DNA from 2 places in the Bacillus sp. FJAT-45066 genome. Region 2 is predicted to be linked to the other one. Evidence: a T-box and tRNA genes for the amino acid it is inferred to sense, from the RefSeq annotation. Region 2 holds a T-box; the other holds one or more tRNA genes.
The links. A T-box is a leader RNA that pairs with one kind of tRNA and senses whether it is charged. The one in region 2 lies ahead of ileS (isoleucine--tRNA ligase), so its partner is inferred to be a tRNA-Ile.
Positions count from the first base shown of each region.

Region 1 (12,405 bases), 1.1 Mb from region 2:
GTTACGTTTATTGAAACGTATTGTAGTAATATATTATGAAACTTACTTAGTTAATAGCTTCTAATTCTTTTACCATAGCGTTGATTTCATCCTCTGTTAAAGGAGCAAATCCTACTTCACCTGCGACGTTGTTAACATTTTTAACTACGTATAATGCGAAGTCTTTTAATTGTGCTTTTTCTTTCGCATGATTAACGTTTAAGTAAGTAAACACAGGACGAGTAAAGTTAGCGTAAGCCCCATCTTCTTTAATTGTTTCTAAAGTAGGTTCAACAGGACCGTTTCCAAAGTCTACTTTTACAGCCTTAAGTTTATCTGTGTTATTAACATAGTAACCAAATCCAAAGAATCCAATTGCGTTTTTGTCTTCAGAAATTAAGTTAACAAGTGTTGAATACTCTTGTTGTAAGTTAGCATCAGAGCGTAAATCTTCTTTTCCTAAAATAACTTCCCAGAAGAACTCATAAGTACCATGGTTTTCGTTAGGACCAAAAGCTTTTATTGGCTCGTTTGGAAAATCAGCTCTTACGTCCGACCAGTTCTTTTTATTACCACTTTCTAAGAAAATATCAATAATCTCTTGCTCAGTCAGTTCAGAAGCCCATTCGTTTTCCGGATGAATTACAACTGTTAAGCCGTCAAGTGCAACTTTTAATTCCATAACATCTAAACCAAATTTATCTGCTTCTGCTTTCTCTTCATCTTTAATGTGACGAGAAGCATTATTAAAATCTGTACCATTTTCAACTAAGAACTTTTTAAATCCAGCACTTGTACCTGCTCGACTTACTTCAACAGAAACTCCCTCTTGTTCTTCTGTCATATAGTTTTCTGCTAGCTTGGCCATTAGAGGATAAACAGTACCTGATCCGTCGACTACTACACTACCGTCTAAGTCTCCGTTACTTCCAGTACTTTCGTTTGAGCATGCTGCAGCAAATGCTGTAACTAATGCTAGCGTTGCTAATACAAGTAATCGTTTAAAGCTCTTCATTTCTAAATTCCCCCTAAAGGTTTTGTTTTTTGTATTTGTTTTGTCCTACGAGATTTATATTAAAGCCTAACTGTTAATGCAGTATGAATCGAATGTTAACGTTTTGTAAATGTAGATGTTTTATGTAGTAAAGTGTAGAAAATTGGGGACAAAAAAACACTCAATTCCTTAAAACTTAGGAATTGAGTGCTTTTGTTTTAATCATTTTCTTCTTCTGTTTCTTCCATGTCCTCTTGTTCTTCTAATTCTTCTTGTTCTTGAATGTTCGGTTGCCCTTTTGCTCTTCTTTCTTGGAGAGTAAAGTATGCTTCAATTATTCGGTCTCCAATCTTAGAGTTAACACCACCAGAAACTTGTGTGTTTGTAGAAGCAAAAGGAACAACCACCGCAAACGCCATTTCTGGGTTATCGTAAGGAGCATAACCAACAAGGTTTGTATGGTTGGAATTAATTTTTCTTTCACTAATAATTTTACCTTCTTCATCTCTAGTGTAGATACTAAAGTTTTTCTGAGCTGTACCAGTTTTACCAGCAGGTTTATATTGCTTTGCACTAGAACCAGCTGCAGTTCCTCTACTACCAAAATAAACTCTTCGGAAACCTTCTTGTACCCGGCTAATGTGATCATCACTCATGGTTAGTCTATTTAGAACTTCAGGTTTGAAAGGCTGTAACACTTGACCTGATTTTTCCCCTCCACTTGGTTCTAAAATTTCTCGAACAATTTGAGGTCTTAGGCGATAACCACCATTTGCAATAGTAGAAACATATTGTGCTAATTGCATCGTCGTATACAAGTCGTATTGACCAATCGCTAAATCGAGTATTAACCCCGAGGCTTTCCCGGGACCTTTTAAACCTGTTGATTCACTTGGTAAATCAATTCCTGTATGAACACCAAGGCCGAATTGAGCTAAATAACTTCTGAAGTCTTCAAAAGCAGTTGCTCTGATAGGAAGTGGTTGATTTCTAACATAATTCCCTCCAGCCATAAACATAGCTGTTCTAAACATGTAAACGTTTGAAGAACGTTCTAGCGCTTCAAGATCGTTAATGTTCCCCATTGTTTGCCAAGACCTTTTCGTAGGTGTGGAAGCGATGGAAATCGGTGTATCATATAAAACAGTTCCCGGAGAAATAACTCCAGTGTCAAATCCTGCCAAGATGGTTGCACCTTTTATAGTAGAACCAGCCTCATATGCTTCTAAAATAGTTCCTAGGGCATTGTCAACTAACTTCCATTGTCCATTTTCGTCTTTATTAACAACTTTCCCTGCTAACGATAAAACTTCTCCAGTGTTTGGATCTAAAACAACAACAAAAGCACGATCCAAAAACTCTGCATAACTATTTTGTTTTGCTTCAAGCAACTCAGATTCAATAATCTTTTCCACTTCTAACTGAAATTCCATATCAATAGATAGAACCAAATCTTTCCCACGTTGACCTGGAAATACGGGTTCTTGCATTAATAAGTTCCCACTTTGGTCTGTCACATTACGCACACGGGCTTTTTGTCCTTGAAGTACATTTTCATATTGATATTCTAATTGGCTAGTACCTACTCTATCGTTACGACTATATCCTCTTGCAAGTAATTCTGTAGCTCTTTCGCTTGGAATATCCCCCACTTTTCCTAACAAGGAACCTAGAGTATTATCAAACAATCGATCTCTGTCCCAGTCCACTGTTGTATCCACACCAGGAAGGTCACTTAAACGTTCACTAATGATGGCATATTCTCTATCACTTACATTTTCATTTTTTATCGTTTGAGGAGTTAAAGCATAACCACTATTCATTTGCCTAAATATGGATAAAATCTTTAAGTCTTCTAAAGTAAATTCACTTACCATTTCTTCCGTAATTCTACTTAGTTGTAGAGGATACAAATCTTTCTCTTCCAATTCTCCCTCGTTCACTTTCTCCCGATCTTCATCTGTTATCAATGCTCTTGCTTCTTCTGGATTTCTAATAATCCAGAAGTCTTGTTTGTCACGAAATTGAATTTTCTCTTCAAATTTATCTTCAAACTCAATCATCTGTGCTAATTTTTCAGCAACTTCGATCATTTCTCTACGCGGTGTAGATTGCGTACGAGTATACGTAATTGCGTTTAACGGTTTATTGTCTACCACAACATTGCCGTTTCGATCGTATATTTTTCCACGTGGCACTGGAGCATTTACGGTAATGTTCTCTGTGCGGTCTACCTCTTTTCGGTAATTTTCACCGTGAACAATTTGCACGAACCCAAGTCTTAGGACAAGACCTGAGAATAGTAAAAATACTGCAAAGAAAAGAAGGTTTAATCTATTAGGCATATTTTTCTTTTTTTTCTTTTTATTTTGGGAAGTCATGTATTCCACCTTTTCATTCTTATTTTCCTATTCTCCATTTTAAATGAAAAAGCTGATTTTTTCTATTAATAAATGAGTTCGTTACATAATTTATGACTACTAAACGAAAAACTAAATATATCACTTGTAAATAAAGATTTAATTACTACTTTATATACGAACATATTTATCTTCATATCCAAATATTTTCGTTTTTCATTCAACGAACCGTAATTATGAAATTAACTCAGATTAGTTACGGAGTTGACTCCCCTTCTCCATCTCTTAATGTGGAAACAACCGTTTGTGGAGGTTGTTTAGTTGGTGGACTTTGTTCTAAATTGACCTTCCTAATAAAGGGATAAATTAACGCGTGGCCTGCACCTATGATAACTAACAAAACCGGGATACTTTTTGCTTCATCAAAAAATATGACAGCTACTAAGAACATAAGAATGGAAACAGCTCTTCCACCATTAAGGAACAACTCACGTACTACTACATATTCAATTCTCATTTCAGCAGCATTTTTACTTTTACCTATTACATCATACGTGATAGATATGTACGGTACTAAAAGAATTGGGTAAGCAATTGCAATAACTACTGCATACATTAACAATTTAATATAGGTTAGCTCAAATACTAATAAGAAAACCGCTGCATATAAAAGTAGTCCTCCAATTAATATCGATTTTTTACGCATATGTTTCTTAATAAGTCTTGTTGCTAAATAATAACAAACAAATGCTACTGCTGAGTTGACTAACCCAAATGTACCGAGAGCCAATTCACTATCCGTCGTAATAAAAACTAAAACAGAAACCGCAAAGATAAAAGTTCCTTCTCGGAGTCCCTGAAAAAAGTGTGCCGCTGTCACATTGCTCCAGTTTTTATTCACTTTTCGTTCTTTAATTATAGAAAATAGCTCGTAGCTCCCTTCTGCACCTCTTCTTCTTAGGAAAAAACTTAATACGACTGCAGCTGAGAATAGTAGGAGTGATGTAGAGAAGATAACAGTATAGCCCGTAAATTTAGCCATATTGGAGATAATTAGTCCAGCAGCTATCGGGCCAATCATTCCTCCAAGCGACGTTAAGATCCCTAAGAAACCATTAAAAAAGTCTCTTGTTTCCGGTTCAGTAATTTCAAAAGTTAGCACGTTAAAGGCTAGCCAGTAAAATCCATAACCGACACCTAGTAATCCTCCTAATAAAAGCAGAAAGGATGAGGCATTTTCACCGATGAACAGTACCATTATGTAAAATATTGCAAGGAAGATAACACCTAATCTTAATACAATAACTCTGTCTATTCTTTTTGCCCACCTGCCAGCTAATATAAAAGTTAGAGGTTGTAATATGACAATAGCTAAGTTGTACATTCCTAAATCTTTAAACTCACCAGATTGCTTCCATAAATAGACGTTCACAAACGTATTAGATAAGGCGATACTTAATGAATACAGGCCACCAATGACAAGTAACAATATTAAATCTTTATTAACTTCTACGTCTCCAATTACTTTTCTCAATCTAACCATATGTACTCGCTCCTTTAACTTACCGTTATTTTGGCTTAAAGGAACTTTAGATATGTGTTTTAGTTTGGAATGTTAGTTTTTACCGAAAAATAATTAAATTTTAGGAGCAAATTAACTGAGACGGAAATGCCAGGTGTAGGGTTGAAACACAAATTATCCAAATTGAAACACAAGTTGCACGAATTGAAACACAACATATATGTATTGAAACACATGGAAAGACGAGCGTTTGGATTGAAACGCAAATTTCTCAAATTGAAACAAAACGGATGCAAATTGAAACACAACCCATACGAATTGAAACACAAGTAAGTAATTGTTAAGTGTTCTTAATCATGAAACGAAAAACACTGCTCGATCCATCTTCGTATGAGAGTAAAACAATAAAAAACACCTATTCCGAAAAGGAACAGGCGTCAATTTTATATTATTATTTTGCTTTGCTGTAAAGGTCAGCAACTACATCCCAGTTGATTACATTGAAGAATGCAGAAATGTAATCAGGACGACGATTTTGGTAATTTAAGTAGTAAGCATGCTCCCAAACGTCAAGACCTAAAACTGGAGTTTTACCTTCCATGATTGGAGAGTCTTGGTTTGGTGTGCTCATTACTTCTAACTCACCATTGTTTACTACTAACCAAGCCCAACCAGAACCGAAGCGAGTTGCACCTGCTTTAGAGAACTCTTCTTTGAAGTTTTCTAAGCTTCCGAATTTGCTATTGATAGCGTCAGCTAATTCACCTGTTGGCTCACTTGCTCCACCTGGAGTTAAAAGTGTCCAGAATAAGCTATGGTTAGCGTGACCACCACCGTTGTTGCGAACTGCAGCACGGATGTTTTCAGGTACAGCGTCAAGGTTAGCAATTAATTCTTCTACACTTTTAGCTGCAAGATCAGCATGACCTTCTAAAGCTGCGTTTACATTTGTAATGTAAGTGTTGTGGTGTTTTGTGTGGTGAATGTTCATTGTTTCCTTGTCAATGTGTGGTTCTAAAGCGTCATAAGCATAAGGTAATTGCGGTAATTCGTATGCCATAAATATCTCCTCCAAATTTTAATATGTAGAAATTTCTGAAACTTGGCAGTATTAACTACCGGTTTCTTTAACTCAAGATTACCAAAAATATATTCTAGTTTCAAACAATCTGCCTCAAACAAATTTTATATTTTCTTTTTTCGCTTGTTTTTATTCATTCCATCTTAAATCGATAACTCTTTTGAAAGTCTATACATACTTTCATCGATTGTATGTGGCATTGCAAAAACTTCATCAAATGTATAATCAACTAATCTGTTGTTTTCCATTCCAACAGCTCGTCCTGATTTTCCCTCTACTAATAATTCTACAGCTCGTGCACCTAATCTACTCGAAAGGACACGATCAAAAGCGGTTGGTGAACCGCCACGCTGTATATGTCCTAATACTGATACCCGCGTATCAATATTAGCGGCTGCTTCTAATTGCTGTGCAAAATCAGTACCGCTGCACACTCCTTCAGCTAATACAATTATGGTATGTTTCTTACCACGCTCTAAACCTTTTTGAATACGAGAAACTACTTCTTCCAATTGATACCCTACTTCTGGAATGATAATAGATTCCGCACCACCAGCTAGTCCTGCCCATAAGGCAATATCTCCAGCATGGCGACCCATAACTTCAATTATAAAAGTACGTTCATGACTAGTAGCTGTATCACGTATTTTGTCTATTGCATCAATAACAGTATGTAAGGCAGTATTAAACCCAATCGTAAAATCTGTTCCGGCTATATCATTATCAATAGTTCCTGGTAAACCTATACACGGATATCCATGTTCAGTTAGCTTTTGCGCACCTTTATAAGAACCGTCCCCACCAATTACAATAAGCCCTTCAATGCCAAACTTATTTAATTGTTGGATTCCTTTCTTTTGACCTTCTAATGTTTTAAACTCTTCACATCTTGCAGTGTACAAAATGGTTCCGCCGCGATGAATGATGTCACCTACAGATCCTAACTCTAATTTTTTTATATTCCCAGATATTAATCCAGCATAGCCTTGGTAAATACCGTAAACTTCTATATTATGATAGATTGCTTTTCTGACAACCGCCCTAACTGCGGCATTCATTCCTGGTGAATCTCCACCACTTGTTAATACACCAATTTTCTTCAAAATGGAACACCTCTTTTTATTATTTGGCTACCCTGAAAGTAAATTTGCGGAACTAATAGTTGATGATAGCACGAGTTACTCGCTTTCCGCGGGCGGGCCGGGAGCCTCCTCATCGCTACGCTCTTGCGGGGTCTCCCGTTTCCCGCTTCTCCCGCAGGAGTCTCGCAACTCGTGCTATCATCAACTTGGGTGGCTCTGTTTAAGACCGTCTTTTATAAATGCTTGTTCTTCTATTTATCTTATATAATATCCATTAAAAAATACAATTTTATCCACGAATAGATAAAAAAAGAAACCAATATTTAAGAGGTTTCTAGTTTGAATGGACCCTGCAGGACTCGAACCTGCGACCGGACGGTTATGAGCCGTCTGCTCTAACCAACTGAGCTAAGGGTCCATGTATAATGTTTTGTTATAAATTAACATGCAACAAACTATTCTGTCAATATCAAATGACTACTATGAAGAAGTAAATTACCATCAAAATTTGAATAATACTTTTTGCCACGATACTCGAGAAGAGACCTACTACAGAACCTGTTCCAATTTTCATCGCCTCTTTTATAGATTTTTTTGAAAAAATTAGTTCTGCCATAAACGCTCCAATAAAAGGTCCAGCAATAATTCCAATAACCGGAATAACAAATGGTCCAACAATTAACCCAAGCGTACTACCCCAAACAGAATAATTACTACCTCCAAACTTTTTTACACCAATAACACTCGCTACATAATCTGTTACAAAAAGCAAAGCAACAAAAGAAAGCTGTATTGCCCAAAACAAAAAAGAGAAAGGTTCGAAAGTGAAAAATACTCCATATAACAAAAATGCTCCAACCAACAATAAAACGCTTGGAATGATTGGGTATATTAACCCGACAAAAGAAAGAACGATTAATATAGATAATAGTAGCCAATAAATGAAATCCATCATCACTTTCTCCTTTATAGAAAATATAAGAAAACGGGAGAATTAAATTCCCCCGTCTCCCATTTATTATAATGTACCGTGACTTTCTCCTAGAACAGCCTCAGCGATATTAACTGCATGGTCACCGACACGCTCTAAGTTACTAATAATATCAACAAATACGATTCCTGATTGACCAGAACATAATCCGTCATTTAAACGCATAATATGTTTCTTACGAAGAGTACGTTCCATTCTGTCAATTTGGTCTTCTTTTAATTTTACATCTCTTGCTAATTCTTTATTACCAGTTTTTAAAGCTTCAACAGCTTCTTGTACCGTTTTAATAGTTAATGTGAACATTTCATCTAGATCTTGATCAGCTTGATCAGTAAGTTTTACTTTATTAGAGATTTGGTAATCAACTAACTCTAGGATATTTTCAAAGTGGTCACCGATACGTTCAATGTCACGTACTGAATCCATTAACATCGAATGTTCTTCCGATTCATTTGCAGATAAAGAAGCAGAAGATAGTTTTACTAAATAGTCGGTAATCTTACGATCCATATTATTAATTGCATCTTCAAGCTGGAAACCTACTTCTGCATGTTTAGGAGTTCCATTTACTAAGTAAGCTTTTGTTTCTTCAAGACCTACAACCGATAATTCACCCATGCGAACAACTTCTTCTTTTGCTTGACCTAATGCTAATGAAGGTGATTGTTCAATAAATAATGGATCTAATTTATTTGCTTTATATTCCACTGCACTATCTTGTCCAGGAATTAGTTTAGTAACTAATATAGCTAGTAATGCAATAAATGGAAATTGAATGATTACGTTGGACACGTTGAAAATACCGTGTGCAAATGCAATTGTCATTTGTGGATTTAATTGTAATGCTTGTTGGATGTTATCAATTAATATTGTAAAAGGTACAATTATGATGATAATAATTGTGGCACCTACGACATTAAAGATTACATGAGTTAATGCAGCTCTTCTAGCAGCAACTGAAGCACCTATAGAAGCTAGAACAGCAGTAATGGTTGTTCCAATATTGTCACCGAATAAAACAGGTAACGCTGCTTGTAATGATAAAGCACCTTGTCCGAATAATTCTTGAAGGACCCCAATAGTTGCACTTGAACTTTGAACAATGACTGTAAACACAGTTCCTATTACTACTCCAAGTATTGGATTGGTACTCATCGAAACGGTTAAGTCATGGAACGCTTGTACATGTGTTAATGGTTTTAATCCATCACCCATTATTTTTAGTCCTAGGAATAGTCCACCAAAACCAAATACAACTTGGCCTAAATATTGTAAACGTTTATTTTTAAAGAAGAATAGTAAAAATGCCCCAGCAGCAATGATTGGTAACGCATAATCTGAAATTTTAATACCAATGATGAATGCTGTGACTGTTGTACCAATATTCGCACCCATAATGACACCAATCGCTTGACGTAGTGTCATAAAACCTGCGTTAACTAATCCAATCGTTAATACAGTAGTACCAGTACTTGTCTGCAATAAGATTGTTACAAATATACCTGCTAAAACTCCCATAAAAGGGTTTGTTGTCGTTTTATCTAAAATATCACGAAGTTTATCACCTGCAGACTTTTGTAATCCGTCACCCATGTACTTAATTCCGAATAGGAAAATACCCAGGCCACCGATAAATTCAAATATAATTCTTTGAACATCTAATTCCAAAAAATTCAACCCCTTAATCCAAATATGTAATTCGACAAACATCTACAAAGCCAATAACAATTATTAACGATTTTTAAATCAATTGTAAATACTTTTATGTGAAATTTACAATATCTTAACATTAGCCTCCTTAATATTTACATTGTTGTAATAATCCGATGTATTTATTGTTAAGATACCCAAAATAAGATAACATAAAATGGTCATAAAATATTTTTTCATAAAGGGTGAGCTTCGTGAACATTTTTAAACAGTTTATAAAAAGTTTGTATTCCCCTAAAGATATGGCAACATTTCGCTTCCAGGGAATCGGAAAATCCATTTTATATGTATTCTTTCTTGTCCTATTAACATCCATTCCTGCATTTGTTTTTGTAGGTACAGGTACTTATCAAATTTTCAATGCTACAAAAACAGTCGTCGATGCCGATGTTCCAAATTTTATTATTGAAGATGGTGAATTTACAGCTGAAACTGATGAACCTGTTTTTATTGAACAAGATGACGTTACAATTATAATTGATCCAAATAATGAACTAACGCTTTCAGAAATCAATAACTATGGTGATGTTATAGCAATCCAACAATATGAGCTAGTATTTGTAATGGGAGGCCAAGAAGATTTCTTTAACTTTGCCGACTTACAAGGCTTTACTCTAACAAGAGATGACATCGTATCTTTTATGGATGGTTTAGGATCTTTAATGCCTATTATTTTAACTCTAATTTTAATAGTTATGTATGTAGCATTTAGCGCAGTAAAATTTATTCAAGTAACTATTTTAGGACTTGTAGGCTTAATAATTAAAAATAGTTTAGACAGAACTAATTTAAAGTATCGTCATACATGGATACTAGCTGCATATGCAGTAACAATCCCTACTATTTTATTTACCTTAACAGATTTACTTGGTCTCTACATTCCCGCAACAGGCATAATCAGCTTTGCTGCTTCTATCTTTGTACTGTATTTAATCATTAAAGAAGTAAAAGTAAAAAAAACAGTTGAACAATAATCTTCTACCAAACCGGCAATTATTTGTCGGTTTTTTTTAACGCTCTTTCTTGTATGTTTTTTTCTTTAAATAATTTAAAATCTAGAGTGGATTGGAGCGGAAGGCACTGGACTCCTGCGGGAAATAGAGCGAATCGTGAGACCCCACAGGCGGTACGCCGAGGAGTAGGTTTCACGATAGTGAAAATAACCTTCCCTTGCGCTCCCCGCGGAAAGCCAGTGCCTGTAGCGCAAAGAAACTAATTAAAATTCCATAGCAGATTGTTTTAATAACAATAGTTAAGAAAAGACTATTGTTTGTCATATTCCTCTTGGACAAGCATATACATAAATATGCTTAAAAGGGAGGAAATTAAAATGTTTCGATTATTCATTGTTGTACTTATCGGATTTACTATATTTAGTATATATACAGATATTACAAAGGGTACAATACCAACAACAGCCCAATCTCAAGAAACACAGAAAGCAATTTCTTCCTTACAAAAGAATGATAACACTGCAGAAGAAAAATTGAATGATTCACTATATATGATTGTGGAAATAAAAGCTGGAGATACGGTATTAACTATAGCCGAAAGGATAACAAACGGCCCTATTCCTGTACCTATAAACAAATTAATAGAAGATTTCCAATTACTTAATGACAATGTTATTCCTGAAAAGATACAAATTGGAAGGGAATACAAATTTCCAATCTATCGCTAAAGATTTTAATACTTGTCAATTCACACTCTCGATTGATACAATATTTTGGGTACAGCATATTTTTGAACTGTAATTAATAGGTGGATATATCGTATATTCCACATCTTTGATAGTTAAAAGGAGCGATTTAATCGTGAATGAAATGACACATCGTACGAAAACCCGTCCCGTTAAAGTCGGCGATTTAACAATTGGTGGAAGCAATGAATTATTTATACAAAGTATGACAACGACGAAAACACATGATGTGGAAGCAACCGTCGCTGAAATAAAACGTTTAGAAGAAGCAGGCTGTCAAGTAGTTCGTGTAGCTTGCCCTGATGAAAGAGCTGCAAATGCCATTCCTGAAATCAAAAAAAGAATTAACATCCCTTTAGTTGCCGATATACATTTTGACTATAAATTAGCATTAAAATGTATTGAAGGCGGCGTAGACAAAATCAGGATTAATCCAGGAAACATTGGACGACGTGAAAAGGTAGAAGCTGTTGTAAAAGCTTGTAAAGAAAAAGGAATTCCCATTCGAATTGGTGTAAACGCTGGCTCCCTTGAAAAACGTATATTAGATAAATACGGCTACCCAACTGCTGATGGAATGGTTGAAAGCGCACTTCACCATATAAAAATTTTAGAGGACTTAGATTTTTACGATATCATTGTTTCCATGAAAGCATCCGATGTAAACTTAGCGATTGAAGCTTATGAGAAAGCATCTCGAGCTTTTGACTATCCTCTACATTTAGGTATCACCGAATCGGGTACACTTTTTGCCGGTACAGTAAAAAGTGCCGCTGGTTTAGGGGCTATTCTAAGTAAAGGAATCGGAAACACATTACGTATTTCTTTAAGTGCAGATCCTGTTGAAGAAGTAAAAGTAGCTCGTGAGTTATTAAAGTCATTCGGACTTGCTTCTAACGCTGCAACGCTTATCTCTTGTCCTACTTGCGGAAGAATTGAAATTGACTTAATTTCTATTGCTAATGAGGTAGAAGAATATATTTCAAC
Region 1 is NZ_NISQ01000001.1:500,928-513,332, reverse strand. It holds gene CDZ92_RS02530 (PstS family phosphate ABC transporter substrate-binding protein) at 47-994, opposite strand; gene CDZ92_RS02525 (peptidoglycan D,D-transpeptidase FtsI family protein) at 1,192-3,354, opposite strand; gene CDZ92_RS02520 (MFS transporter) at 3,590-4,876, opposite strand; gene CDZ92_RS02515 (superoxide dismutase) at 5,307-5,915, opposite strand; gene pfkA (6-phosphofructokinase) at 6,080-7,039, opposite strand; tRNA gene CDZ92_RS02505 (tRNA-Ile) at 7,363-7,436, opposite strand; gene CDZ92_RS02500 (DUF456 domain-containing protein) at 7,488-7,970, opposite strand; gene CDZ92_RS02495 (Na/Pi cotransporter family protein) at 8,037-9,677, opposite strand; gene CDZ92_RS02490 (DUF1189 domain-containing protein) at 9,914-10,693, shown strand; gene CDZ92_RS02485 (hypothetical protein) at 11,050-11,400, shown strand; gene ispG (flavodoxin-dependent (E)-4-hydroxy-3-methylbut-2-enyl-diphosphate synthase) at 11,543-12,405, shown strand, end outside.
Region 1: it has a tRNA-Ile gene. The T-box ahead of ileS (isoleucine--tRNA ligase) is inferred to sense a tRNA for this amino acid. The anticodon was not compared.

Region 2 (12,405 bases):
TCTTCTGTCCTTGGGTGCACAAATCCTAATACGCCAGCGTGTAATGCTTGACCTTCAATTGGTAATGTTTTCCTTGGGCCATATTTTGGATCACCAACTAGAGGATAACCAATATATTTCATATGCACGCGGATTTGGTGTGTTCTACCCGTTTCTAAGCGGCATTCTACATGTGTAAAATCATTAAATCTTTCTATAACACGGAAATGTGTTACTGCATGCTTACTATTTTCATCTGTAACTGACATACTTTGACGTTCTTTTTTATCACGACCAATTGGAGCATCAATTGTACCAACATCATGTTTAATTACTCCGTGTACGATTGCTTGATATTTTCTTGTTACTGTTTTTGCTACTAGTTGATTTACTAGCTTTTCATGCGCAAAATCATTTTTTGCTACCATTAATAAACCAGATGTATCTTTATCGATTCGATGCACAATACCTGGACGAAGGACACCATTAATTCCAGAAAGGTCTTTACAGTGTGCCATTAAGCCGTTTACTAATGTTCCACTTGCATGTCCTACAGCTGGATGTACAACCATTCCTTTTGGTTTGTTTACTACAATAACGTCCGCATCTTCGTAGTAGACATCTAAATTCATTTCTTCTGGAGTAACATTTAATTCTTCTGGTTCTGGAATCATAATTGTTAATTTATCACCGATACTACATTTGTAGTTAGGTTTTGTTTTTTGTTCATTTACTAATACATTTCCATCTTTAATCCATTGTTGAACTTGATTTCTTGACCATTCTTCATTAAGGGAAGAAATAACTTTATCAATACGGTCCCCTTTTTCTATTTCTTCTACATGATGTTGTAAAGTTTCATTCATTAATTAATTTGCTCCTTTTCCTTTTTACCTTCTAATATCGTTAATACTAATATGATACCTACTCCTACAACTAATGCAGAATCTGCAACGTTAAAAATAGGAAAGTCGTAAGTGAAAATATACGTATTAACAAAGTCTACAACCTCTTTACGGAATAAGCGATCAATAAAGTTTCCTATTGCTCCACCTAACATTAACGCTAAGGCTAACTTCATCCAATTTTGGTCTGACGGTAATTTTTGCATATAAATTATTAATCCAATAACTACTGCTACTGTAATGATGTAAAAGAACCACATTTGTCCTTCTAAAATTCCCCACGCTGCTCCAGCATTTCGGTGGGATGATAGATATAAGAAGTTATCTATGATCTTAATATGTTGACCAATTTCCATATACTGTACTACTAGCCATTTTGTGACTTGGTCTAATAAGATAACAATAAGTGCGATAAGATAGTATCTCACAACAATTCCTCCACGATTCGAAAATTTCCTACCTTTCATTATAGCAAAATGAAATCCTAACGTACAATTTATTATTATCCATTTAAAAAGAGTGCCCGAATAAAGGTAATCAACCCTTTTCGAGCACCCTTTTCATATGTTAATTTGTCGTATAGTTATTTTTCACAACAGATGCACAACGTGGGCAAAGCGTTGGGTGATCTGTATCTTCTCCAACTGTCGGTGTTACAACCCAGCAACGTTCACAAGTTTCGCCTTTTGCATTTTCAATCGTAATGGCTACGTTCTCAAATACGTGTGCATTTTCAGGTGCAGTTTCTTTCGAAGTTTCAACTGTCAGTCCGGAAACGATAAATAATTGTTGAACATTTTCTTCAATTGAATCTAGTAGCTCTTTTGTTGATACATTTGGATACAAAGTAACGTGCGCCGTTAATGATTTTCCAATAACTTTTTCGTTACGAGCAACTTCTAATGCTTTTAATACATCATCACGTAACTCCATAAATGCATCCCATTTCTTTTCAATTTCATCGGAATTGGAAATAGATAAAGCTTCAGGCATATCTACTAGTTGAACACTTTCCTCTTGTACAAATGAAATGTGAGACCACACTTCATCTGCCGTGTGAGGCAAAATAGGTGCTACTAATTTTGTTAATGCTAATAATGTTTCATATAACACTGTTTGAATGGCACGTCTTTCACTATTATCCGTTGCTTCAATATATAAAATATCTTTCGCAAAGTCTAAATAGAATGAACTTAATTCAATTGCACAGAAGTTGTGTACAGCATGATAGATTGTTGCAAACTCATACTCATCATAACCCTTTTTCACTTTTGACATTAAATTATTTAATTTCACTAACATATATTTATCTACATCTCTTAGGTTTTCTACATTAACAGCATGCTGATTTGGATCAAAGTCCGCAAGATTTCCTAATAAGAAACGGAATGTGTTTCTTATTTTACGATAAACTTCAGCAACTTGTTTTAAAATATCATCGGAAACTCTTACATCCGCTTGATAGTCAACGGAAGCTACCCATAAACGTAAAATATCAGCACCTAGTTGGTTCATGACTTTTGATGGAAGTACTACATTTCCTAATGATTTACTCATTTTTCTTCCTTGTCCATCTAGTGCAAAACCGTGGCTTAAAATTCCTTTATAAGGAGCTTTTCCAGTTACTGCCACACCAGTTGTTAAAGAAGAGTTAAACCAACCACGATATTGGTCAGAACCTTCTAAATAAAGATCGGCTGGACGTTGTAGGTCATATCTTTCTTCTAATACAGATTGATGGGAAGATCCAGAGTCAAACCAAACATCCATAATATCTGTTTCTTTAGAGAAGTGACCGTTTGGACTTCCTAGATGAGTAAATCCTTCAGGTAATAAGTCTTTCGCTTCTTTTTCAAACCATATATTTGAACCGTGCTCTCTAAATAGTGCTGAAACATGGTTAATCGTTTCATCCGTAATAATTGCTTCCCCATTTTCCGCATAAAATACTGGAATTGGAACACCCCATGCACGTTGACGAGAAATACACCAATCTCCACGGTCACGAACCATATTGTGCAGACGTGTTTCACCCCATGCTGGAACCCATTTTGTTTCTGCAACCGCTTCTAGTAATTGGTCACGGATTTTATCAATGGAAGCAAACCATTGAGCTGTTGCACGGAAAATTGTAGGTTTTTTCGTTCTCCAGTCGTGTGGGTAAGAGTGTGTGATAAAACTTAGTTTTAGCAGGGCACCAACTTCTGTTAGTTTTTCAGTAATTGGTTTGTTTGCCTCATCATAGAAAAGCCCCTCAAATCCAGCTGCTTCATTTGTCATATATCCACGACTATCAACTGGACACAAAACGTCTAAGCCGTATTTTTGACCAACTACAAAGTCATCTTCTCCATGTCCTGGTGCAGTATGGACACACCCAGTACCAGCGTCAGTTGTAACGTGTTCACCTAACATAACAAGTGAAGTGCGATCGTATAATGGATGTTTAGCAAGAACATGCTCTAATTCTTTTCCTTTTACTGTCTTCACTACTTCTGCAGTTTCCCATTCAAGTTCTTTAGTTACTGCTTCTAATAGTTCAGTTGCAATAACAAACTTCTTATCTTCTACTTTTACAATGCTGTAATCTAATTCAGGGTGTACAGAAATACCTAAGTTAGCAGGAATTGTCCATGGAGTTGTTGTCCAGATAATGAAACTTTCGTCTCCTTCTAAAACGCCTTTGCCATCGACTACTGAGAAGGCAACATAAATGGAAGCAGATCGTTTATCTTGGTATTCAATCTCCGCTTCAGCAAGTGCTGACTCACTTGATGGAGACCAATATACAGGCTTTAAGCCTTTATAGATTAAACCGTTTCTTGCCATATCACCAAATACTTTAATTTGTTGCGCTTCATATTCTGGTTTTAATGTGATGTATGGGTTGAACCAATCACCAGTTACTCCTAAACGCATGAACTGATCACGTTGCCTATCGACTTGATCATATGCATATTCTTCACAAAGTTTACGGAATTCAGCTACTGACATTTCTTTTCTGTTTACTTTTTTATTCTTCGTTAATGCTGTTTCGATTGGTAAACCATGTGTATCCCAACCAGGCACATACGGAGAGTGATAACCACTCATTGATTTATAACGAACGATGAAGTCCTTTAAAACTTTATTTAATGCGTGACCCATGTGGATGTCACCATTTGCGTATGGTGGTCCGTCGTGTAGGATGAAGAAAGGTCTGCCTTTTGTTCTTTCTTGTACTTTTTTATAGATGTCCATTTCGGACCATTTTTCTTGCATTTGAGGTTCTCTATTAGGTAGGTTTCCTCTCATTGGGAAATCTGTTTTTGGCATAAGTAATGTGTCTTTGTACTCCATGATAATTCCTCCATTTTCTATTGCTACCATGAAAAGTTATTCGTTGGATACTAATTGTTGTTGTTACACGATTTGCTCGCTTTCCGCGGGTGGTAAAAAGGAAGGTTATTTTCACTATCGTGAAAAAACCTACTCCTCGGCGCTTACGCCTGCGGGGTCTCCCTTGACACACACTCCCGCAGGCGTCTCGCAACTCGTGCTAACAACAACTTAGGTTAGGTTAGTATTTAGAATGCTAAACTAATTATACTTCATGGTGCATTATGTGCATTCCCAAGAAAAATAAAATAATTAATCTTGTATCAAGATAAAAATAAATAAAAAGAGTTCTCTCATCCCTAAAAGGGACGAGAGAACTCCCGTGGTACCACCCTAGTTTGGTAAAGGTTAAAAAATCTTTACCCACTTAGTATTCGTAACGTGAATAAACCGGCGAAGCTTACTGTTATTTCAGCTTGGCACTCTAGGGTGATATTCATTTCCACTTGTTTTGTCGAGCTTTCACCACCCTCGACTCGCTTAAATAAACAATATGTAGAAATTACTGTCCCTATCAACGTTTTAATATAATATTAAAGTTAAACAGTTATTGTGTACGTATTATACAAAAAACAAGAAAAGATATCAAGGTTATACTCGATTTTCTTCCGTTTTTTCTTCTTTGTTTTCATACTCCATTAAATGCTCCCAATCGTCACTGCTAATCATATCTAATTGAGCTTCAATTAACATTTTAAAACGATTGCGGAAAACTTTTGACGTTTTTTTCAACTCTTCAATTTCAACTTGTATTTTTCTTGATTTGATTAATGATTCATTTATAATGCGGTCTGCATTCTTCTCTGCTTCTTTAATGATAAGTTTTGCTTCTTTTTGAGCATTCCTTTTCACATCTTCAGCTGTTTCTTGTGCAACTAAAATAGATTTATTAAGCGTTTGCTCTATTGAACTAAAATGAGAAAGGCGTTCGTTAAGGTCTTTTGATTTTTCCTCTAATTCTTTCTTCTCACGGATGACCATTTCGTAATCTTTGATTACTTGATCTAGAAATTCATTCACTTCGTCTTCGTCGTATCCGCGAAATCCTTTACTAAATTCTTTATTGTGAATATCAAGTGGTGTTAACGGCATCTAGGCCACCTCCAATAAGATCTCATTACTGATGTTATAAGTATTTTCGACAAAAAAATTATAAATCCTGCTTATTTTGCGATTATTTTTGTTTTCCTACAATAATTCGATATTTATCTTTTTTAGTTTTACCATCTACAGAAACAAGCTTACTACGACCAAATCCTCTAACAGATATAACATCTCCTTCTTCACAATCAAAAGATGTTTGGTCGATTAACTTCCAATTCACTTTTACTTTTTGACCTTCGATAAGTATTTGAGCCTTTTGACGAGAGATATTATATACGGATGCGATGATCGTATCAATTCGCAAAGAAGAAGCAGTTGTACTAGCCTCTTCCCATTTCTCCACATCCAGCTTTACTTGCTTAGTAGGAATATCTTTAAGGGTAACAGTTGCTTTACCTACTTCATTTAACTCCATTTTTACAAAGTCAGCTATTTCAGTGGATACAACAATAAAAACATCTTTTCCAGCTATGGAAATATCACCATATTTACTTCTTTTCAAACCAATGTTCATTAATGCTCCTAAAACATGTCTATGGTCAATCTTTACAAATTTTTGAGCATATTGAATTTCAAATGCTTTCAGTTGAAAATCTTCTTCGTTTGGAACAATATAATGTGGAAAAATAAAAGCTCTCTTTCTTTCAGCATTAGGATGCCCGCCGTTTAAAATAAATTGCACTTCGCCGTTTTGACCAATGATGGATGATAATATTTCTTGTTCTCTTGGATCTAAGAAATCTGTAAGTTTAGAAGTATATACACGTTGTACATATTCTTTCCAACTAACTATCTTATCAATAAATTCATGTTCCTCTTTCCTGAAATGCTGATATATGGACATTTTTAAGGATAAAGGCCTAGGATTCTAAATAAATAAAGTAAACCATCTGATGCAAAACGTAAAGCCAAAATTGCAACAATAGGCGAGATATCAATCATACCAAGTGGCGGTATGATTTTTCGAAACATATCTAAATAAGGCTCGCAAACTTTTCCTATCATACGCCCAATAGAAGATTCCCTTGCATTAGGAAACCATGACATTAAAACATATATTACTAACAATATGGTATATATTCCAACTAGTTGTAGGATTAAATTCAATATAAATACCAAGTTAACTACCACCTTTTACTACTATTATAGTCTTCTTCATGTTGCATAAATTCAGAGATAGATCCAGCAATATCAACATTATCTGGAGTACAAATAATAATATCTTTTCCAATTGGTTCAAGACGGCCATCTATTGCGTATACCGTTCCTCCTAAATAATCGACAATCTTTCTTGCCTCACTAGGTTGAATACGTTGTAAATTTACAATAACCGCTCTTCTGCTCTTCAAATGGTCTGCTACTTCTTGTGCTTCAGAATAACTTCTTGGTTCCATTAATATTAGTTTGGCAGACTTTTGGACACTCTGTAAACTTACAACATTTTGTGTATTCTTTGTTGGTTGAGTTTGATGAAAGGAGGAACGAGTTTTCTTAGGTTCTTGAACAACTTCTTCTTCAAAAGTCTCTTGTTCTTTATATTCGTATTCATCCTCTAATGCAAATAAGCTCTTTATTTTAGTTCTAATACTCATTTTTCTTCTACCCTCCTAATTATTATTCGTTACCTACAAGTGCAGAACCAATTCTAATAAACGTAGCGCCTTCTTCAACTGCAATTATATAGTCATTTGACATTCCCATTGATAGTTCCTTACATGGTGCATGTTCTAGATGTAAAGATTGTACTTTTTGCTGTAGATTCCTAAGTTCCCTAAAACAATCCCGCACTATTTCTTCATTATCCGTAAAAGGAGCCATAGTCATTAGCCCAACTACTTTAATCTTTTTAAACTGTTCGAGTTGTTTAATAAAAGGCAATACTTCACTACGTTGAATTCCATGCTTACTTTTTTCTTCAGAAGTGTTCACTTGGATAAAGCAATTAATTACCTTGTTGGCACGCTTTTCAATTTCTTCGGCTAGGCTAACTCTATCTAATGAATGTAAGTAATCTATCTTATCTACAACATTCTTCACTTTTCTTGATTGTAACGTACCGATATAGTGCCAGGAAACAGTGTCTTTCAGCTCGTCCCATTTTTGGAGAAACCCTTCGTCTCTGTTTTCACCTAAATGTTGTACTCCAGCATCCACTGCTTCTTTTGCCCTTTGAATAGAGACATACTTAGTAACAGCAATGATGTGAATTTCTTCAGCATTACGACTAATGCTTATGGATGCTCTTTTAATATTCTCTTTAATATGAGCAAAGTTCTGTTTTACCGACAAGACATAAGCCTCCTACTTTACCGTTATTTCATTCCAATAAAACTTATCATTCTTCCTGATTTTCCTTTATCTCTCCTATGAGAAAAGAAAAGGTCACTATTTTCACTCGTACAAAAGTTAGATACTAAAATATTTTCTACTTTTACTCCAACTTTTAGAAGTAAAAGTTTGTTTAATAACTTTAGATCCAATGAATATTGCCCTTCACTAATTTCTTTATAAACTAGATGTTTTTCTTCTTTATGTATTAATGGGGTAACTGCATTGATTACTTTATCATCAACAATATAGTGTTCAGAAGAAATAGACGGACCTATAGCAACTTTCACTTCTTTAGGGTCTATTTCTTCCTCACGCACTAACTTATTAATCATTTCTGGACCAATTAGTTTCACAGTGCCTTGCCATCCAGCGTGTGCTAATCCAACCATATTTTCTGTCCAGAAATAGAGTGGAACACAGTCAGCAAAACATAACGTTAATAAAATGTCTTTCTCTTTTGTATAGATGCCATCCGTTTTTTGAATAGAAGTTTCTTCATCCATTACACCAGCACCTGCATGTTTCTTTTCTACCTTCATGATCTTATTGTCATGAACTTGATTACATCCTACCCATTTGTTAGTAGATAAAGATAAAAGGTTTGCTAAGTACTTTTTATTTTGCTGTACACTCAGTTCATCATCGTTTACGTGTAAACCTAAATTCAAGGAAGAAAAATTGCCGTGACTAACCCCACCATTTTTAGTTGTAAACCCTACAGTTAAATTAGGCTGTTGGTTTTGCCATTCTGAGATTGTGAGAAAGCTCTCATTTATTAATTGAAATGGTTCAGTCACTTTTACACCTACTTTTCATGCTTCATATTACTTCATATTGTACCATATTTTTTCTATTTATTAGAGTTTTAATGATAATTTCGACATCAAAATTCATGTTTTTATCTTCAATTATTACATTTCTTCAAAATTTGTTTCTATTTTTGATTGATACCTTACTAGAATAACATCGGACCCAATCTTTACAATATTTCTCCAAGGAATGACAACCTCTTCATCTTTACCGAAGAAGCCTAACATTTTTCCTCCACCTGTAATTATTATTGCTTCGATTTTTCCCGTTGCTAAATTTATATCTATATCCCCTATGTTACCTAATTTTCTTCCTTCCGAAACACTAACAACATCTTTTAATTGAAAGTCTGATATTTTTACCATAACGATTACCTCCTATTCTCACCCTAATAATTCATTATATGACGAGGATAGGAATGTTCATGAAAGAAAACATAGAATTATTTAAAACTATGTATTTTTAAAACATGAAAAACACCTTTCGGACGCTTGTCCGAAAGGTGTTTTTATTTTTTAGTGCGGATTCAATTCCATAAACACGGTTCGTTTAATGAAAACGAACATTTTTGTTAACAATAATAATATGTTCTTTTTATTTTGTATTACAATTAGGAAATTTAATTTAATTATTCGTTTTCGTATTGTATTCTTACAATTTGAAACTTACTCAGCGATTAACTTTGAATATTTTTGTTCATTTGCTTTATTGCTGCTTTTTCTAAACGCGACACTTGAGCTTGGGAGATTCCAATTTCTTCAGCAACTTCCATTTGTGTTTTTCCTTGGAAAAATCGTTTTCTCAATATAAGCTTCTCTCTGTCATTTAATCTTCTCATACCTTCTTTTAGTGCTAGTTCTTCTATCCATTGAATATCTTTGTTTTTCTCATCACTTAACTGGTCCATTACAAAAATAGGGTCTCCACCATCATTGTAAATTGGCTCAAATAAAGATACTGGATCTTGAATAGCATCTAATGCAAAAACAATTTCTTCATGTGGTACCTCTAGTACTTTTGCTATTTCCTCCGCTGTAGGCTCTTTCGATGTTTCGCTCATTAGTCGCTCTCTTACTTGCAAAGCTTTGTAAGCAATATCACGAAGAGACCTTGAAACCCGAATAGGATTATTATCTCTTAAATAGCGTCTAATCTCACCAATAATCATAGGGACAGCATATGTTGAAAAACGCACATTTTGCCCTAAATCAAAGTTATCAATGGACTTCATTAAACCTATACAACCTACTTGGAATAGATCATCTACAAACTCTCCGCGATTATTAAAACGTTGAATAACACTTAAAACAAGCCGTAAGTTTCCATTTACAAGCTTCTCTCTCGCTGATATTTCACCGCCTTGCATTTCACGAAAAAGTTTTCGCATTTCTTCATTTTTTAACACAGGAAGTTTAGATGTGTCTACTCCGCAAATTTCAACTTTATTACGTGTCATTCTTTCCCCTCCTAACAGGAGTTGCTGCTTCAGAGTTAAGTATCTCCTTCAGAGGGAAATTTATGCACTTCGAAAATTCGGAACATTTTTACATATTTTGTAAACCTTTATATACTAACGTTTTTAGTTAAAAAAATATTTTTTCTATACCATTTTATTAAATTCTTTTCTAAGTCGTTTTATTATCCTTTTTTCTAAACGTGAAATATATGATTGTGATATACCAAGCATATCCGCCACATCTTTTTGCGTTTTTTCTTCTCCTCCAATTAAGCCAAAACGTAATTCCATGATTTGTTTTTCACGGTCGTTTAATTGGTCTAGAGCTTTAAGTAATAGTTTACGATCAACGTTTGCTTCTAAATCTTTTGTAATTATATCTTCCTCTGTACCTAAAACATCGGATAACAATAATTCATTTCCATCCCAATCGATATTAAGCGGTTCATCAAACGAAACTTCTGAACGGATTTTATTATTTCTTCTTAAATACATTAGAATTTCATTTTCAATACATCTTGAGGCATATGTTGCTAGTTTAATTTTCTTTTCAGGGTTAAACGTATTTACTGCTTTAATAAGACCAATTGTTCCGATACTGATTAAATCTTCTATATTAATTCCTGTATTTTCAAATTTTCTTGCGATATATACTACAAGACGTAAGTTGCGTTCTATTAAGATAGATCTCGCAGCTTGATCACCATTTGGAAGTTTTACAAGTAAGTGCGCTTCTTCTTCTTTTGATAATGGTGGAGGTAAAGCTTCACTACCTCCTATATAAAAAACTTCGTCTGTTTTTAGCTTTAGTTTTATTAATAATTTGTACCACAAATATGTAAATTTAATTTTAAGATTTTTCAAGTCACTTTTCCTCCTTTTTATTCTGTAATAAATCATAATAGAATATATATAAATTGTAGTTACTTCAAGAAGCCGACTTCACTTGGCCATCAGTAATCATTTTCGGATGGATAATACTGTAGTACTCTCCTTCCGATGATAACTCCGTATCAGTTAAACCAATCAAAAACTTGTTACACTCAAAATGGTCATTACCATGAACAATAATTGCTTTATCTGCTTTTATCGCTAGCATTAATGTAGTTTCTTTACCTACTGCTCGATAAGGTACTATTCTTATCCTTTGAGCCCAAGTATTTTCATCTGAAAAAGTTGGCCATCCTTGTGTACTCTGTATTTGTTTTTGTGCAAGTAAAACTTCCTCAGGTATTTTTTGGACAAAAGCACTAGTTTGCAAAATCATAACTGGTGTTTTCGTAATAGGGTCTTGCAATTGATTTCCACTATCTATTAACCCTCTCGTTGTAATTTCAACATCACCTATATGAATTGTAATGTCTGCTAATTGTTCATATTTAAATTTTCTATCTTGCAGACTAGCAAACTGCTTTTTAGATAAATAAAGAATACATGGAAAGCCAATGATAACAAAAATCCATGATATCGGGTCACCAAATCCTGAAGTTGCTTGAAATAATGATTCTCTGATGAAGGAATTATCTACTTGCAAGAAAAAATGCATTGCAATTATTCCGCCACCTACTCCGAAAGTAATCATATAAAAAACGAGAATGTTTTCTATGAAAGTACGAAGACGGAAAAATCCGAAACTAACATAAACCATCGCAACAGAAAATAATAATTTTACTATCGTATGAGTTACAAACTTTTCTAACGGAGTAAACATTAAAACGACAATTAATGATCCGATGAATGCACCCGTCCACCTTCTCCAAGTCGCACTTTTTCTTTTTAATACAAGTCCAGTAATCGTTAATAGTAAAAAATCAAATACTAAGTTCAGTATCCAAATAACATCTAAGTATAATGTCAACAAATTCCCTCATTTACATAGTATAGTTAATTTTGAATAGTCTTATTTTTTCTATTTGAAACTAGTATATAGTACATCTTATTAGGAAGTCTGTCAGTTTCTGACGTTAGTAGAAAACATTTTTTGGAGATTTTATACGGATTTTGTCAACCTTAGGAAAAATACTAATTCTATTCTTTTTTATACATAAAAAAAGGATGATTCAACTAAGTAGTTGAATCATCCTTTTTGGCTTTTAATAATTTTGGCTGTGTTAAAGTTCGCTGTTGATTTCCGTGCAAGGCTTCGCTTTCAGCGGGCGGTAAAAAGGAAGGTTATTTTCACTGTCGTGAAAAAACCTACTCCTCAGCGCAAGCGCCTGTGGAGTCTCCCGCTCCCCGCTTTTCCCGCAGGACAAGGAAGGCTCCGGAGCGGTACATCCTTCGTAAGAAAATGCGGATGCATTTTCGAAGAGTCTCAGCCTTGCACAAAAATCAACAGGTATTAGTATTTAATTATCAACACTAAGCTTTAACATATCTATATTTTATTACCTTCTGCGGTTTCTATTACGTAAGAATGCAGGGATATCAAGTGTATCTTCT
Region 2 is NZ_NISQ01000001.1:1,570,200-1,582,604, forward strand. It holds gene CDZ92_RS07945 (RluA family pseudouridine synthase) at 1-845, opposite strand, end outside; gene lspA (signal peptidase II) at 845-1,351, opposite strand; gene ileS (isoleucine--tRNA ligase) at 1,452-4,223, opposite strand; T-box leader at 4,564-4,789, opposite strand; gene CDZ92_RS07960 (DivIVA domain-containing protein) at 4,854-5,354, opposite strand; gene CDZ92_RS07965 (YlmH family RNA-binding protein) at 5,437-6,210, opposite strand; gene CDZ92_RS07970 (YggT family protein) at 6,213-6,485, opposite strand; gene CDZ92_RS07975 (cell division protein SepF) at 6,491-6,958, opposite strand; gene CDZ92_RS07980 (YggS family pyridoxal phosphate-dependent enzyme) at 6,981-7,655, opposite strand; gene pgeF (peptidoglycan editing factor PgeF) at 7,679-8,494, opposite strand; gene CDZ92_RS07990 (YlmC/YmxH family sporulation protein) at 8,609-8,872, opposite strand; gene sigG (RNA polymerase sporulation sigma factor SigG) at 9,184-9,963, opposite strand; gene sigE (RNA polymerase sporulation sigma factor SigE) at 10,108-10,827, opposite strand; gene spoIIGA (sigma-E processing peptidase SpoIIGA) at 10,892-11,821, opposite strand; gene ftsZ (cell division protein FtsZ) at 12,351-12,405, opposite strand, start outside.